Regions from separate parts of the Janibacter sp. FSL W8-0316 genome, predicted to be linked through region 3. Evidence: riboswitches for the same ligand, from Rfam matches in the RefSeq annotation. Region 3 holds a riboswitch; each other region holds the start of a gene.
The links. Region 3 has a riboswitch for thiamine pyrophosphate ahead of NYE39_RS09565 (ECF transporter S component). Riboswitches for the same ligand answer to the same signal wherever they lie in the genome.

Region 1 (3,973 bases), 590 kb from region 3:
GGCATAGTTTTTGGAGTCCCTCCCGTATGGCTCGAACGGGGGTCCTCCGTCTGCGGGGACGGGCGCGAGGTTGTGGGCGTATTGCCACTGAGGGACAGGGGTTCCGGTGACCAATCCACCTGGGGTTAGGAGAGTCACCGCGTTCTCCCCTTTCGCCACGGGTTCAGTGGCGGCGTCAACGAGTGAGATAAGGACACTGAGATACTTGTCATTCCACGCACCTCGCCCACGAGGAGTGCTGGCGCCACTGGGGGAACTGTCGTCGTTCATCTCGATCTCCAATCTTGATCGTGGCCCGCATACGCTGGCGAGGCCTACTTCCCTACTTCTGATCCTGCCGCTGTCCTGTGACAGCGCAAGGTGTGGCTGCGGAATGGCCTTCAAGCACATACAACAAGGGCTATGCCAAGTGCGCCGTGCTGAACGGCGGAACCAAGATGCGGGTGCAGGTCCAGTGCAACTCGTGGACGTCCTGGCACGAGGGAAACTGGGTATGGGGAAGTAACGTCTGGTCAACCTACGCCTGCGACCCTGGCGAGACGGTGTACAAGGTGAAGTACCAGATCGTCTGAGTCAGATGATCTAGCCCTCTCTTAAGGCGTCTCGGACCAGCCCGACCAAGGTGTTCTTGTCGATCGCGCCCAGTACGACTGCTGCGATCCGACCCTCTCGGTCCAACACGGCGGTGGAGGGTTGCGCCGCGAGTTTGCCCTGCATCTGCAAGGCGGTCTCGCCCTTCGCGTCGTAGATGGAGTCGTACGGCAGGCCCCATGACCGCGCTTGGGCTCGACCGGTGTCGAGGGATGATTCCCGGTAGTCGATGCCAATGAACTCGACGTCGGACCCCTCCTTGCGGAACTCACGATAGGCGGCGACCAAGTCTGGGGCCTCTTCGTGACAGGGTCCGCACCAGGACACCCACAGGTTCACCACAACCACGGAACCGAGGTGCTCATGAATGCCCCAGGGCCTGTCCTTGAGCGTCGTTCCGCTCAGGGTGACTGCATCGTCTCGTTCCCCAGGGGCAAGGAGGTGCAGACTGCCATCGCCCGAGATATAGCCGCGGTCTGGTTGTCTCTTGGCCTGCTCCGCGGCAGAGTTCGGATCGCTTGAGCATCCAGAGAGCAGTCCGACGACCGACGCTGCCGCGCCGAAGCACACGTGGCGTCGAGAAACGGGTGAAGTGTTCATGTCGCAGGTCAATCTACGCGCTGGGATCAATTGAGCGAGACGCCTCTCGCGTCTTCGCCTGGCGGACGAGTCCCAGCGCCGTGCGCAGCGCGGACACCCGCCTTGGCGCGCTTGAGCGTGCGGTACACGGTTGCCCGAGAGACGTTGTAGTCCTCGGCGAGCTGGCCCACGGTCGCGGTGCCGGCTTCGTAGTCCTGGAGCAGCTTCTTCGTGCGCCGCTCGTTGAGCTTCGGCGGCTTCCCGTTGAGCCGGCCCTGCTCGCGCGCGATCGCCAGGCCCTCGAGCGTGCGCTGCCGGTTCAGGTCGGCCTCAAACTCAGCGACCATCGCCAGCGCGTTGAACAGGAACTTCCCGACCGGGTCCTCCGCGTCGTGCAGCGACGATCCCAGCTGGAGGGCAGCTCCCTTCTCGTAGACCTGACCGACGAGGTCGCGCGCGTCGGGCACCGACCGTGCGAGGCGGTCGAGCTTGGTCACCACGAGCACGTCCCCCAGACGAAGGGCGGCGATCGCCTGGGTCAGTCCGGGCCGGTTCTTCATCGACCTCCCGGTGCGCTTGTCGGTGTAGATCCGATCGGCGTCGACGCCCAGGTCGGCCAGACCCTTCAACTGAGCAGCGAGGTCCTGCCGCTCAGTTGAGACGCGGGCGTAGCCAATGAGCATCGCCCCTCCTATCGTCGCGTTTGACGGGTGTTACTGCGATCCTAACGCGGGCGGGTCGAATGCGACACCCTCGCGTTGATCCGTGCGGTGAATGTCAGTTTTCGAAGTCCACTGCACGAGTGTCCGAAGTCGACTGCACATTTTAAGGTTGCGCAGCCGTTGTCTGGTGAGGCGCCATGGTGAGGGCTGCGGCGGCCAAGGAACGCCGTAGCGCAGCCGGGCACTGGTGACAGCACGCCCGGACGGTCCGAGGCGCGACCCTTTTGCGATCGCTGAAGCGAGGGCACGGTGCTGGGAACGGTGCGGATGTTAAGCTGGTGAATGACGCGGGGTGCCGTGCTGGTACGGCTGAGATCACACCCGTTGAACCTGATCTAGTTCGTACTAGCGAAGGGAACGTCGCCGATGTCGGCACCTTCTTCCGTCCCTACTGTCCCACTCGATGCTGCCGCTGTGGGCGAGGCCTTGGCTGCGATGCGCGGGCATGCCCCGCTGGTGCAGTGCCTAACCAACGTCGTCGTCGCTCAGTGGACAGCGAACGTCCTGCTCGCGGTCGGCGCCAGTCCATCGATGGTGGACAACCCGGAGGAAGCCGGGCCGTTCGCCGCCGTCGCCGACGGGGTCCTGGTCAACCTCGGCACGCCCCAAGAGGCGACGGTGGCTGCGATGCACGGCGCGGTCAGTGCCGCCGCGGCGGCCGGCACCCCGTGGGTGCTCGACCCGGTCGGGGTGGGTGGGCTCGCCTGGCGCAGCCGGGTTGTCGTCGACCTGCTCGCCCACGCCTCCCCGGCACTCGTCCGTGGCAACCCCTCAGAGATTCTCGCTTTCGCCGGTGGGGGCAGCGGTGGGCGGGGTCCGGAGAGCGTCGACGCCGCCGAGGATGCCCTCGACGCCGGCCGGGCGCTGGCCCGGGAGCACGGCACCATCGTCGCGGTCTCCGGGGAGGTCGACCACCTCACCGACGGCACCCGGCTGGTGCGGGTGGCCAACGGCCATCGATGGTTGACCCAGGTCACTGGCGGTGGGTGCGCGCTGGGCGCGCTCATGGCTGCCTTCGCCGCCACCACCGACGACCCGCTCCTGGCCGCCACGGCCGCGACCGCGACGTACACCGTGGCCGCCGAGGTCGCGGCCGAGCGTGCCGCCGGGCCGGGGAGCTTCGCCGTTGCGCTGCTGGACTCTCTCGCCACCCTCAACCCGCAGGAGCTGACCGAGAAGGTGGTGCTCCGGTGACCCGCCGACCGGTGAACCTCAGCCTCTACCTGGTCACCGACACCGGTTTGTGCGGCCCACGGGGGGTGCCCGCGACCGTGCAGGCTGCGGTCGCGGGCGGAGTCACCGTGGTGCAGTTGCGTGACCCGGGCGCCACCGACGCCCACTTCGTCGCCCTCGGCGTGGCGGTCCGCGAGGTGCTGGCGGGGACCGGGGTGCCGCTGATTATCGATGACCGGGTCCACCTCGTTCAGGACATCGGCGCCGACGGCGTCCACGTCGGTCAGCGCGACATGCCGCCTGCTCAGGCCCGGCAGTTGCTCGGGCCGGACGCCATGGTCGGGCTGTCGGTCAGCACGATCGAGCAGGTTCGCACAGCACGCGGGCTCGGTGACGGCGTCTTGGACTACCTCGGCGTTGGACCGGTGTGGCCGACGGCGACCAAGCCTGACCACGGCACTCCGATCGGCCCGGGCGGGGTGGCTGCGGTGGCCGCCGCGAGCCCGTGGCCGGTCGTCGCCATCGGCGGCATCACCACGAAACGCACCGGCATGCTGCGCCACAGCGGCGCCGCCGGCGTGGCGGTCGTCTCGACGGTGTGCGCCGCGGAGGAACCAGCCGTGGCGGCCGCGAGCCTGCGGGCCGCGTGGGACGGGCAACCGTGAACCCCCGCCCACCGATCGCGCTGACGATCGCCGGCTCCGATCCCTCCGGCGGGGCCGGTATTCAAGGCGACCTCAAGACCTTCTCCGCACTGGGTGCCTACGGCACCGCGGTGCTCACCTCACTGACCGCCCAGTCCACCCAGGGAGTCACCGGTGTCCACGTCGTCCCCGCGGACTTCGTCCGCGCCCAGCTGGACACCCTCGTAGACGACGTGGCGGTTGACGCCGCCAAGATCGGGATGC
Region 2 (3,973 bases), 960 kb from region 3:
TCGGGACCGGCGGCGATGCTCAGCTCGTCGGTCATCCGTGACCGCGCGGCCTCGTGGGCGCCGCGCCCGATCGCCCGGATCTCGTAGCCGTCGGGCGCACCGTGGACCATCAGCCCGGTGTCCGAGTGGAGCAGCTCGATGAGCAGGTCGCTCATCCGCCCCAGTCGCGCGTCGACGTGCTCGGAGGCCTCGGCGACCCCGGTGACCAGATCGACGACGGCGGCGTAGTGATCGATGTCCTGCCCCGACACGATCGCCATGATCCTCCGGTCCCGCCGAAGGGTAAAGGTCTGGTCAGGGGATGGTCTGGCTCCATCGGGCGAGCTCGTGGAAGTGGTGCACCGGCCCGGCCCCCGACCCGACGTCGAGCGACTCGCCGTGGCGCAGTGCCTCGGTGAGCCAGCCGCGTGCCTCGCGGACCGCCGGCAGCCACCCGTCGTGGCGCGGGCGAAGGGCGGCGATCGCCGAGCTGAGCGTGCACCCCGTGCCGTGGGTGGCGGTCGTCGCGATCCGCGGTCCGCGCAGCTCGCTCGTGCCGCGCTCGTCGTGCCACACGTCGACCGACTCGGTGCCGTCGAGGTGGCCGCCCTTGAGCAGGACGCGACGTGCGCCCAGTGCCCGGAGCGCGGTGGCCTGCTCGGGCAGCTCGGCGGCGGACCCGGCCGGCGGCTGGTCGAGGAGCACTCCGGCCTCGGGCACATTGGGCGTGATGACATCCGCGCGGGGGAGCAGGGCCCGCACGGCGTCGACCGCGTCGGGCGAGAGCAGCCGCGAGCCGGAGGTCGAGACCATCACCGGGTCGAGGACGACCGGTGTCGCGGCCAGCGGGCCGCTCGCCAGCAGCTCGTGGACGGTCTCGACGAGCGCGGCGGAAGAGAGCATCCCGACCTTGACGACGTCGATGCGCACGTCGGCGACGAGTGTCTCGACCTGGGCGCGCACGACGTCGACGGGCACCTCGTGCACGTGCGTCACGCCACGGGTCGACTGCGCCGTGAGGGCGGTGATGACGCACGTGCCGTAGGCGCCCAGTGCGCTGAAGGTCTTGAGGTCCGCCTGGATCCCGGCGCCGCCCGAGGGGTCCGACCCGGCGATCGAGAGGGCGACCGGAGGGCGGGGGAGAGGGGCAGCCATGCCGTCACCGTAGCCATGTGGTTGTATCGAGGCACCCCCGCGGGAGCCCGGGCACGGGCTGAGATCGGACTGCTGCCGTCCGGACCGTCTGAACCTGTCCGGATCATGCCGGCGAAGGAAGAGGAGGCGCCCGCGTGCGCACACCCGAAGAGTCCGAGCTCCACCCGCAGCACCGTCGCGAGGAGGTCGTCGACCCCCGCGACCCGTCGGTCCGGGTCGCGGTCACCGCGATCTCGCTGGCCGACAGCCCCGACGGCACCGCCAACGACGACGTCGTCGTCTACCGCACGAGCGGACCCGGTGCCGACCCCGCGGTCGGTCTGCCCGACCACCGCGGTGCGTGGATCACCGGCCGCGGCGACGTCGAGCCCTACGAAGGGAGGTCCCGTCACCTCGCCGACGACGGCCGCGCGGCCCAGCGCCGCGGCGGCGCCACGGAGGCGTGGCGCGGGCCGGCACGTCGCCCCCTTCGTGCCGTGGCCGGCCGCACGGTGACCCAGATGCACTACGCCAGACGCGGTGAGATCACCGCCGAGATGCGCTATGCCGCACTGCGAGAAGGCTGCTCGCCCGAGCTCGTGCGCGACGAGGTGGCCGCCGGCCGGGCGATCATCCCGGCCAACGTCAACCACCCGGAGTCCGAGCCGATGGTCATCGGGCGGGCCTTCCTCACGAAGATCAACGCCAACATCGGCAACTCGGCCGTCACCTCCTCGATCGCCGAAGAGGTCGACAAGCTCACCTGGGCCACGCGGTGGGGCGCCGACACGGTCATGGACCTGTCGACCGGCGACGACATCCACACCACGCGCGAGTGGATCCTGCGCAACAGCCCCGTGCCGATCGGCACCGTGCCGATCTACCAGGCCCTCGAAAAGGTGGACGGGAGAGCGGAGGACCTCACGTGGGAGATCTTCCGCGACACGGTCATCGAGCAGTGCGAGCAGGGCGTCGACTACATGACGATCCACGCCGGGGTGCGGCTCGCCTTCGTCCCGCTGACGGCCGAGCGGGTGACGGGCATCGTCTCCCGCGGCGGGTCGATCATGGCCGGCTGGTGCCTGGCCCACCACGAGGAGTCCTTCCTCTGGACGCACTTCGACGAGCTGTGCGAGATCTTCGCGCGCTACGACGTCGCCTTCTCGCTCGGTGACGGGCTGCGACCGGGGTCGGTCGCCGACGCCAACGACGAGGCGCAGCTCGCCGAGCTGCGGGTGCTCGGCGAGCTGACCCGGCGGGCGTGGGAGCACGACGTGCAGGTCATGGTCGAAGGCCCGGGTCACGTGCCGCTCCACCTCGTCAAGGACAACGTCGATCTCGAGCAGGAGTGGTGCCACGGTGCGCCCTTCTACACGCTGGGGCCTCTCGTCACCGACATCGCGCCCGGCTACGACCACATCACCTCCGCGATCGGGGCCACCGAGATCGCCCGCCACGGCACGGCGATGCTCTGTTACGTCACGCCCAAGGAGCACCTCGGTCTGCCGGACCGTGACGACGTGCGCACCGGTGTGGTCACCTACAAGATCGCGGCGCACGCCGCCGACCTGGCCAAGGGGCACCCCCGAGCCCGTGAGCGCGACGACGCCCTGAGCCGCGCCCGCTTCGAGTTCCGCTGGCACGACCAGTTCGCGCTCTCCCTCGACCCGCCGCGGGCCATGGCCTTCCACGACGAGACCCTGCCGGCGGAGCCGGCCAAGACCGCGCACTTCTGCTCGATGTGCGGGCCGAAGTTCTGCTCCATGCGGATCAGCCAGGACATCCGCGATGCCTACGGGTCGGGTGCGGCCCAGCAGGCCATCGTCGAGGCCGGCATGGCAGCGAAGTCGCGCCAGTTCGTCGAGCTCGGCTCGAGCGTCTACGTGCGCGAGGAGCCCACCCGATGAGTCTCGTGCCCGGTCTGCCCCCGACCGGTCGCGCGGCCGTGCGCGCCGGGATCGTCGGCAACTACGTCGACCAGATCAACATCTTCCTGCCCGTCGTCGCCCTCGCCCCTGCGCTGGCGACCCTCGCCGGGCCGCACGCGGGCGTCACCGCGGGCGCCGTCGTCATCGTCGCGACCCTCCTCGGTCGACCCATCGGCGCGATGCTCTTCGGGCGCATCGCCGACCGCGTCGGCCGTACCCGCACCACCCAGCTGGCGATCGGCGGCACCGCCGCGTGCAGCCTGGCGATCGCGGCGGTCCCGACGCACGAGAGCATCGGCGTCGCGGCCATCACCGCCGTCGTCGTCCTGCGCTTCGTCGGTGGCGCCTTCCTCGCCGGCGAGTACACCTCGGCGATCCCGCTCGCCATGGAGTGGTCGGTCCCGCGACGGCGCGGCCTGGTGTCCGGGCTGATCATGTCGATGGCGCCCTGGGCGCAGTCGACGATCGCCTTCGTCACGGCGGGCCTGCTCGCCCTCCTCGGTCCGGGCGACTACGCCGCGTGGGGCTGGCGGGTGTCCTTCGTCTGCGGTGGCCTCGCCAGCCTGGCTCTCCTCGCCTACTACTCCGCCCGCGTGGCCGATGCGCCGCAGGTGGTGCGCCAGCGCGAGCAGGCCGACGAAGGGAGGGCCCCCGCCGCCGTCGGTCTGCGCGCCGTCCTCGGCGGTGCCCACGCGGGTGCCTTCTGGCAGATGTTCGGCCTGATGAGCGGCCTGTGGCTCATGACCAACATGGTCGTCATCCTCGCGACCGGTCGGCTGTCGACGGACCTCGGGCTGGGCGGCGGTGACGTCGCGCTCGTCATGGGTCTGGCCGCGGTCGCCCAGGCGATCGTCATGTCGCTCACCGGTCACTGGTCGACCCTCCTCGGGCGGCGACGGTTCCTCGTGGGGTGGGGGCTGTCCGCTGCCGTC
Region 3 (3,973 bases):
CGGGTCGGCCCGCTCGAGGTGCTCCAGCCCGAGGACCTCGAGGAGGCGACGGGCCTCCCCTTCGTCAGCGGTGCCGAGGGTGCGGCCGGTGAGCAGCACCTCGTCGAGCACGGTGCGGGCGAGCAGCGCGCTGGAGCTCCACTGCGGCACCCACCCGACGAGGTGGGCGATCTCGGTGGCGGGCAGGTCCCCGACCGACCGTCCGTCGGCGAGCACCCGTCCCGACGACGGCGCCACCAGCCCGCCGAGCGCCGCCAGCCACGTCGACTTGCCCCCACCGCTGGGTCCGACGAGCGCGGTGGCCCGGCCCGCGGCCGGGGAGAGCGGCGCGTCGGTGACGAGCGCGGTCGTCACCTCGCTGCTGCCATCGAGGTGGTTGCGCGCTCGCTCGACGACGAGCGGTTCGCTCGTGAGCAGCGTCGCCCCGGGCTCGACCGCACGGGCGAGGGGGCCGAGGTCGATCGTCAGCGGCTCAGGAGCCGGCACGCCCGGCACCCAGATGCCGTCGGCGGCCAGCGCCTCACCGTGCTCGGCCAGCACCTCGGCGGCCGACCCGTCGTGGTGGATCCGCCCGTCGCGGCCGAGGACGAGCACCCGGTCGACGTGCTCGAGCCAGGGCTCGATCCGGTGCTCGACGACGACCGTCGTCAGACCGGCCGCGCCGGTGACGACGGCGTCGCGGACCCGGGCGGCCGAGGCGGCGTCGAGCATCGCGGTCGGCTCGTCGAGCAGCAGGAGGGCCGGCTGGAGGGCGAGGGCACCGGCGAGCGCCAACCGCTGGGTCTGCCCACCGGAGAGGGCGCCGGTCGGGGTGGTGCGCGGCAGGTCCCCCAGCCCCACAGCGGCCAGGCAGCGGTCGACGACGGCCGGCATGTCGCCGGCGGGGACACCCACGTTTTCCAACCCGAAGGCGACATCGCGCCCCACGGTCGCCGCGACCGTGCCCGAGCCGGGCTCCTGGAGCACGAGCCCGACCGCACCGGGACGCTCGCCGGGCGCGGCCCCGTCGACCCGTACCTCGCCGACGAGGTCACCGGAGTCGACGGTGAGCAGCAGGCCGGCGAGGGCCCGGAGCAGGGTCGACTTGCCGGACCCGCTCGGCCCGACGAGCAGGACCCGCTCGCCGGGGCGCAGCGTGAGGTCGAGCTCGCGCAGCACGGGCTCGCGTCGACCGACGGGCCGCCACGTGAGGTCGCGGACGACGACCTCACCACCGCCCGCGAGGCCGACGTCGCCGGGGGTTTCCCCCTTCGTCCGCTCGTGGATCAGACGGCCCTCCGCTCGAGGACCTCCTGGCCGGGTGGGAAGGGGTTGAGCGCACCGGCCTGCGCCAGCGCGCGGGTGAGCAGCCACCCGCCGAGCCCGGCGACGACGACGCCGGAGACGACCATGAGCGGCAGGTAGGCGAGCTTCCACGCCCAGGTCCAGTCGACGAAGTACCAGTAGATCTCGTAGACCCACTCCAGCGGTGCCGACAGCGCACCGGAGAGCAGCGCGACGGCCGGGCCGAAGGCCTTGTAGGCGAAGATCGCGAAGGCCAGCTCGGCGCCGATCCCCTGGGCCAGGCCGGAGACGACCGTCGTGACCCCCCACTGGTTGCCGAAGAGCGCGGAGACGGTCGCGGCGATGAGCTCGCAGGCGATGGCGGCGCCGGGCCGGCGCACGACCAGCCCGCCGACGACGCCGGCGATGAACCAGAACCCGACGAAGAGCCCGAAGAGCGGCTGGAAGGCCAGGCCGAGGGCAGAGATGGGTCCGTTGTAGAGCAGTCCGTAGCCCCAGTAGGCGACACCGAAGGCGACGCCGAGGAAGGCGATCGTCAGCAGGTCGACGGTGCGCCAACCCATGAGCGGGCGGGTGGCGAGGACGGTCCCGGCGCGGGTCGCGCCCGTGGACTTCGTGGTGGACATGTGTGCTTCTCCTGTGTGGTGTGACTCCACAGGGCGGGCCGACGCCACCCGCGACGGCGAGGCCGTCCGGCGACGACGGTCCGTGAGACTCGACTCCCTACGCCGGTGCGAACCGGATCAGGTACGAGGGTCTGCGGTCGCCCGCACTCTCAGCGCTGTTGCGCTCCCCTGTCGTGCCCCTCCAGCATAGGCCTGTGGCAGGGTTGGTCCCGTACCGGGTGGCGCGGACCGTGACCACCTCTCACGCGTGGCGAAAGGACCCCTCATGGGCAACGTGGTGTGGAAGCTGTTGGGCAGCGGATCGGCGATCCTCGCCGGCATCGTCGCCAACAAGGTGATCACCGAGGTGTGGAAGAAGGCCGGCCGAGACACCGAGATCGACCCGACCAACCCCAACACCTCCTTCGGGGAGGCCCTCGCTTATGCGGCCCTCGCCGGTCTGGCCGTCGGCCTGGCCCGCACGATGACCACCCGTCAGGCGGCGGCGATCTACCAGAGGTCCGCCGGTCACCTGCCCAAGCCGATGCGCGAGGACGTCGAGAAGGAGCTGGGGCTCGAGTCGTGATGCAGGGCATCTCCATCACCGAGCCCGGTGACGCCGACGTCCTGCAGGTCACCGAGGTCGAGGCGCCGTCCGCGGGCCCCGGCGAGGTGGTCGTCGACATGGTCGCCGCGGGCGTCAACCGCGCCGACGTCATGCAGCGTCTGGGGCACTACCCGCCGCCCGCGGGCGCCTCGCCGCTGCCGGGCCTCGAGGTCTCGGGCACGATCCGCGAGGTCGGTCCGGGTGTCGAGGGCTGGTCCGTCGGCGACGAGGTCTGTGCCCTCGTCGACGGTGGCGGCTATGCGGAGCAGGTCCGGGTCCCGGCGGCGCAGCTGCTGCCCGTGCCGAAGGGGGTCTCCCTCACCGATGCCGCGGGGTTGCCCGAGGTCGCGTGCACGGTCTGGTCCAACGTCTTCATGACCGCCAACCTCCAGCCCGACGAGGTCTTCCTCGTCCACGGCGGGTCCTCCGGCATCGGGACGATGGCCATCCAGCTCGCCACGGCCGCCGGTGCGCGGGTGGCTGTGACGGCCGGCTCGCAGGCCAAGCTCGACGTCTGCCGCGACCTCGGCGCGCAGATCCTCGTCAACTACCGCGAGCAGGACTTCGTCGAGGAGGTGCGCGCCGCGACTGATGGTCACGGGGCCGACGTCGTCCTCGACCTCATGGGCGCCAAGTACCTCCCGCGCAACGTCGACCTGCTCGCGACGTCGGGCCGGCTCGTCGTCATCGGCCTCATGGGTGGCCGCAAGGGCGAGCTCGACCTCGGCAAGCTGCTGAGCAAGCGCGCCGCGGTCATCGCGACCTCGTTGCGGGCCCGTCCCGCCGAGGAAAAGGCGGCGATCGTCGCCGCCGTCCGCGAGCACGTGTGGCCGCTGATCGAGGACGGCGCCGTGCGCCCGATCGTCCAGGGCACCCACCCGCTCGAGCGCGCCGCCGACGCCCACCGCGAGCTCGAGGCGAGCGGTCACATCGGCAAGATCCTGCTCACCGCCTGACACCCTTCGAATTTCCTGAGGGAAATGCGGCCCGCGACCCTCCCCCTCTCGCATTGCCCAACGGCAATGCACTCTGGACCCCGCATTGCCCTACGGCAATGCGGTCTGGAGGTGGCCCTCGTCGAGGTGCCAGCGGGCGGCCGCAGCCTCGGCGACCTCGGGGTCGTGCGTGGCGAGCAGGACGATCCCGCCCCGGCGGGCGATGTCCTGCAGCAGCACGACGACCTGCTCGCGGGTGTCGTGGTCGAGCTCCGAGGTGGGTTCGTCGGCGAGCAGCACCAGGCTCCCCGCCGCCAGGCGAAGGGAGGACAGCGCCAGTCCCCGGGCGACGGCCACGCGCTGCCGCTGACCGCCGGAAAGCTCCTCCGCGAGGTGGCCTCCGTGCTCGTGGAGCCCGACCGAGGCGAGCGCCCGGTCAGCGGCCTCGCCGGCGTCGCCACCGGACATGCCCGCCGCGACGAGCGGCACCGCGATGTTGTCGCGGGCGGTGAGCACCTCGGCCAGGGCGCTGCCCTGGGGGA

Region 1: linked by a shared signal. The riboswitch ahead of thiM (hydroxyethylthiazole kinase) and the one ahead of NYE39_RS09565 (ECF transporter S component) in region 3 are both predicted to bind thiamine pyrophosphate.
Region 2: linked by a shared signal. The riboswitch ahead of thiC (phosphomethylpyrimidine synthase ThiC) and the one ahead of NYE39_RS09565 (ECF transporter S component) in region 3 are both predicted to bind thiamine pyrophosphate.

What each region holds. Positions count from the first base shown of each region.
Region 1 is NZ_JBBOQX010000001.1:2,531,338-2,535,310, reverse strand. It holds gene NYE39_RS12445 (hypothetical protein) at 1-270, opposite strand, end outside; gene NYE39_RS12440 (TlpA family protein disulfide reductase) at 583-1,191, opposite strand; gene NYE39_RS12435 (recombinase family protein) at 1,218-1,853, opposite strand; TPP riboswitch at 2,171-2,267, shown strand; gene thiM (hydroxyethylthiazole kinase) at 2,259-3,086, shown strand; gene thiE (thiamine phosphate synthase) at 3,083-3,730, shown strand; gene thiD (bifunctional hydroxymethylpyrimidine kinase/phosphomethylpyrimidine kinase) at 3,727-3,973, shown strand, end outside.
Region 2 is NZ_JBBOQX010000001.1:2,901,937-2,905,909, forward strand. It holds gene NYE39_RS14335 (helix-turn-helix transcriptional regulator) at 1-260, opposite strand, end outside; gene thiD (bifunctional hydroxymethylpyrimidine kinase/phosphomethylpyrimidine kinase) at 295-1,134, opposite strand; TPP riboswitch at 1,164-1,271, shown strand; gene thiC (phosphomethylpyrimidine synthase ThiC) at 1,269-3,020, shown strand; gene NYE39_RS14350 (MFS transporter) at 3,017-3,973, shown strand, end outside.
Region 3 is NZ_JBBOQX010000001.1:1,938,893-1,942,865, forward strand. It holds gene NYE39_RS09560 (ATP-binding cassette domain-containing protein) at 1-1,158, opposite strand, end outside; gene NYE39_RS09565 (ECF transporter S component) at 1,266-1,910, opposite strand; TPP riboswitch at 1,988-2,090, opposite strand; gene NYE39_RS09570 (DUF4235 domain-containing protein) at 2,176-2,475, shown strand; gene NYE39_RS09575 (NAD(P)H-quinone oxidoreductase) at 2,475-3,452, shown strand; gene NYE39_RS09580 (ABC transporter ATP-binding protein) at 3,543-3,973, opposite strand, start outside.